Regions from separate parts of the Isoptericola sp. NPDC060185 genome, predicted to be linked through region 2. Evidence: predicted binding sites of a transcription regulator. Region 2 holds the regulator's gene; the other holds the start of a gene.

Region 1 (2,382 bases), on a different contig from region 2:
GCGGGCCACTCCGGCCGCAGGTCGTACCGCAGCGGTTGCGCGAGCTGCACGAGGCGCGGCCCCAGCACCGCCTCGACCCGCACCGGCCAGGACGGGACCGCGTACTGCACGTACTGCCCGCCCGAGCCGGCGGTCAGCTGGGGCGCCTTCGTGGCCCAGTCGTACACCTGGGCGCCGGGACCGTCTCCGGCGAGGTGCTGCAGGAAGTGGGCGTCGGGCCGGTTCTCCACCTCGAGCAGCACCATGTCCCCGGCACGCAGACCGCCCGTGTCGGAGACGAGCAGCGTCCGCTGGCCGCGCGCGGCCGACGCCACGGTGGCGAGCGTCTCGCCCGGCAGCCAGCCCTCCTGCCCTGCGTAGTCGTCGGCCTCGGACTGCGCCTTGCGCTCGGGCGCCACGAACCACACCTGCCCGCCGGTCCACGACCAGCGGCTGTTGCCGTTCGACTGTCGCGCGCGCCGGTAGCCGTCGTCGAGCGGGCGGGAGAAGTGGAGCACAGTGTCCGCGGGGCCGTCCCCGCGCAGCACCACGCCGGACCAGTGCATGAAGACGGGCGCGGCGAGCAGGTACGTCCCCGCGGGGACGAGGACGGTGCCGCCGCCGCGCTCGTGGGCCGCGCGGAGCGCGGCCTCGAAGGCCGGCGCGCAGTCGGTGACGCCGTCGGCCACCGCGCCGAAGTCAGTCACCTTGGCGACGACGGGCAGCGGGCGCGGGCGCGCGCCGAGCCGATACCCGGCCTGCGCGACGAACGGCACGAGCGGGTGCGCCCCCGGCGCGGCGGCCCACTCGGCGACGAGCCGGGTGGAGTCGTCGACGACGGCCGCGTCGGCGCCGGTCGGCATGGCGTCGGACACGGCGGTCGCCGGCACGGGGGCGGCCGTGGCGACCGCTGCGGGTGACGCGATCGCCCCGGCGCCGGCGGCGGCCACGCCGCCGAGGAAGAGCCGCCGGCTCAGAGGGGAGTGGTTCGCGGAGTTCTGACCTGGTTCTCGTCGCACGTCGTGACCTCTTCGTCGTCGTCGTGATGGATGGTCCGGGGCAGCGCCACGCTCTGCAATCGATTGCAGGCCGAGGCGACAGCACGATCATGGCGAAGGCCGCAGCGCCGGGCAAGGGGTCCGCGTCGGCGCCGTCCGCCGTCGGCGAACCCGGAAATTGAGTCGGAGGCGCTCAAGTTGAACCGGTCAGCAGCAACCCACCTGGAGGAGGACAGCATGACCACCACCCTGACCCGCACCCCGTTCGCCGACGCGTGGCTCCGCGACCTGTGGACCCCGCGCGCCACCGACCTCGCCCGGACCGAGCGGCCCGTGCCCGCGGCCGACGTGTACCGCGACGGCGAGGACCTCGTCGCCCGCCTCGACCTGCCGGGCGTCGACCCGGCCGAGGACGTCACCGTCGAGGTCGAGGGGCGCAAGCTCGTCGTGCGCGGCGAGCGCAAGGACCAGCGCTCGGAGGAGTCCGAGGGCCGCCGCATCTCGGAGGTCCGGTTCGGCGAGTTCCGCCGCGTCGTGACCCTGCCGAAGGCCGTGGACGGCGACGCCGTCCGCGCGTCCTACGACGCGGGCGTCCTGACGGTCACCGTCGCCGGCGTCTTCGCCGGCACGACGCCGCAGCGCATCGAGGTCACCACCGCCTGACCCGCTCAGGCATCACCCGACGGCGTCCGGTCGCACCCGCGACCGGACGCCGTCGCGCGTCCCGCCCTCGCACCCTCGGAGCAGTCACACCTCCACCCCTCGCCTCGTCGTCACCGTGAGGAACGGATGAGGAACGACGACCGAGGAGACGAGATGTCGCACAGGACGCAGATCGTGGTGGTGGGCGGCGGGTACGCCGGCGTGACGGCGGCCAACCGCCTGACGAAGCGCGACGACGTGACGGTGACGCTGGTCAACCGACGCCCGCAGTTCGTGGAGCGGATCCGCCTGCACCAGCGGGCCGCGGGCACCCACGGCGCCGTCGTGGACTACGCGGACGTGCTGGCGGGCGGGGTGCGGTTGGAGGTCGCCACCGTCGACCGGATCGACGCGCCCGGGCGCCGCCTCGTGCTGGCTGACGGCAGCACGCTCGCCTACGACTACCTGGTCTACGCGGCGGGCAGCACCGGCGCGACGCCGACGGTGCCGGGCGCCGCGGAGCACGCCCACCCCCTGACGAGCCTGGAGGAGGCCGACCGGCTGGTCCCCGCCCTCGCGGCGGCCGGGCCAGCCGCGCGGGTGACGGTGGTGGGCGCGGGCCCGTCGGGGATCGAGACGGCGTCGGAGCTGGCCGAGCAGGGCCGCGCGGTGACGCTGGTCTGCGGCGACCTCCTCGGCCCGTACCTGCACCCGAACGGCCGCCGGGTGGTCGCGGCCGCGCTCACGCGACTCGGAGTGCAGG
Region 2 (2,382 bases):
GCGGTGGCCGTCGGCTGGGTCCGCGGGCGCGACACCGAACCGGCCCTCGGGGGCGTGCGCGACCCCGGCACCGGGCTCCCCACGCGCGAGTACCTCGCCGAGCGGCTGCGGGAGACCTACGGCGCCGCCGTGGGCGCCGAGGACGGCGTGCCGGCCACGCACTGCCTCGTCGTCGTCGACGTCGCCGTGGACGGGCTCGCCCCGTGGGACCGGGCCGCGCGGTCCGCGACCGTGGGCCGCGCCCTGGAGCAGATCTTCGGGGAGGGGCACCCGATGGCGGCCCTGACGGACGGCGTCTTCGCCGTGCTGGCGCGGCGCGACACGGGCGTCCCCGACCTCGCGAAGTCCACGCGCAGCGTCGTGGAGCGCAACGCCGCGCTCATGGGGCTCGGGGACGCGCTGCGGCGCCCCACCCGCGTGTGGGTGGAGCGCCTGCCGACGACGCACGCCGCCGCCGCGCAGCTGCTGGCGCAGCTCGCCCGCTGACAGGTCGGGCGGTCAGGACTGCGCGTAGGTGAGGCAGTCGGCGTGGTTCACGTCGTCCTGGCCCGGCCCGACGCGGATCGCGGCGGCGGCGCACTCGAGCTCGTGGTTGTGCACGCAGTCGCCGCGCTGGCACGCCCCCACGTGGGCGACGACCTTCTCCAGGCCGCCCTTGGCGCTCAGCGGGATGAACGTGGCGCACGACGCGTCACCGGAGTGCCCGGCGATCGTGACGGCGCCGGCGTGGCAGCCGTGGTCGTGGTTGTAGCCGCAGCCCTCGACGGTGCACTCGGTGACCTCGGGCATCTCCATCAGCGTGCTCATGGTGCGCTCCTCGCCGCTCGACGCCGGCTCTCGCCGCCTTCGACCACGATATTCCTCGCGCACGGAAATGCACAGTGAATGCGAGAGGGAATTCACGTCTGCACAAATAAGGAATGCCTTACCCATTGCCCTCACGAATGGGTTCCCGCGAATTAGCGAAGAATTGCGTTGCGGAAAGTCGTCAGCCGCGGCGGTGCGGACGCCACAGCACCAGCGCCCCCTCCTCGGCCTCCAGCTCCGACCGCTCGACGCGGCGGACGCGCTGCCCTCGCCGCACGACGACGACGTCGCCCGAGGTCCCGGCGGTGAACACCCGGCCCCCGGGCTGCATCGCGAGCGCGGCCAACCTGGCCTCGAGCTGCGCCACGTGCTCCTGCAGGTCGAGGATGCGCCGGATGCCGGCGAGGTTGATCCCCTCGACCTGCGCGAGCCGCTGGACCTCCAGCAGCCGGGAGACGTCCCGCTGCGAGTAGCGCCGGCCGCGCCCCGCGGTGCGGCGCGGCGTCACGAGGCCGAGGCGGTCGTACTGCCGCAGCGTCTGCGGGTGCATCCCCGCCAGCCGGGCCGCCTGCGACACGGTCAGCACCGGGGCGTCCTCGGCAACCATCGCTACCTCCCTCGCTCGGCGTCCGTCGCGCGGAGGAGCATCGCTCCGCCGCGCGCTGCACTCGTCATTCCGCCGCGCGCTGCACTCGTCATTCCGCCGCGCGCTGCACTCGTCATTCCGCCGCGCGTTGCGCGAGGCCGGCGCGGACGTCCTCGTGGTCGCTCTCGGCGGCGAACGCCTCGAGCGCCTCCTTCGCCTTGCGGCTGAGCTTCTGCGGCACCGTCACCTGGACGGTGACCAGCAGGTCGCCCTGCGTCTTCGCGGTCTTCACGCCGCGGCCCTTGACCCGCAGCACCCGGCCCGACGGCGTGCCCGCCGGGACCTTCAGCCGCACCGTGCCGCCGTCGAGCGTCGGCACCTCGAGGGTCGTGCCCAGCGCGGCCTCCGCGAACGTCACGGGCACGGACATGCGCAGGTTGGCGCCGTCGAGCGTGAACACGGGATGCGGCGCGACGTGCACGGTGACCACGAGGTCGCCCGCGTCGCCGCCGCCCGCGCCCGGCCGGCCCTTGCCGCGGATACGGAGCTTGCGGCCGTCGTTCACGCCTGCCGGGATCTTCGTCTTGACCTTGCGGCCGTCCACCGTGAACTCCACGGTGGCGCCCTCCACGGCCGTGCGGAACGGCAGCGTGGTCTCCGCCGCGACGTCCGGGCCCTTCTGCGGCGCGGTGAAGCCGGCGCGCTGCCGGCCGGCGGCGCGGAAGCCGCCCTGGCCGCCGAGCATCGAGCTGAGGATGTCCTCGAAGCCTCCGGACCCGCCCTGCGGGTACTGCGTGTAGCGCGCGTTCGGTGCGCCCTGGCCGCCGAACATCGAGCCGAAGACGTCCTCGAAGCCGTTGCCGCCGCCGCCGGGGCCCGCGGCGAACCGCGCCCCGCCGCCCGCCATCGCGCGGACGGCGTCGTACTGCTGGCGCTGCTCGGTGTCCGAGAGCACCGCGTACGCCTCGCCGATCTCCTTGAACTTGGCC

What was found. The regulator HspR, encoded in region 2, represses chaperone genes until heat shock. The targets are predictions, from matches to a motif close to AAGTTGAGTCNNNNNGACTCAACTT.
Region 1: the regulator HspR is predicted to act here: its motif matches at 1,153-1,177, upstream of ACFWDO_RS03590 (Hsp20/alpha crystallin family protein).

Annotation. Positions count from the first base shown of each region.
Region 1 is NZ_JBHWYY010000005.1:107,577-109,958, forward strand. It holds gene ACFWDO_RS03585 (glycosyl hydrolase family 28-related protein) at 1-998, opposite strand, end outside; gene ACFWDO_RS03590 (Hsp20/alpha crystallin family protein) at 1,215-1,640, shown strand; gene ACFWDO_RS03595 (NAD(P)/FAD-dependent oxidoreductase) at 1,794-2,382, shown strand, end outside.
Region 2 is NZ_JBHWYY010000004.1:79,552-81,933, forward strand. It holds gene ACFWDO_RS02780 (hypothetical protein) at 1-486, shown strand, start outside; gene ACFWDO_RS02785 (DUF1540 domain-containing protein) at 499-807, opposite strand; gene ACFWDO_RS02790 (heat shock protein transcriptional repressor HspR) at 989-1,414, opposite strand; gene ACFWDO_RS02795 (DnaJ C-terminal domain-containing protein) at 1,527-2,382, opposite strand, start outside.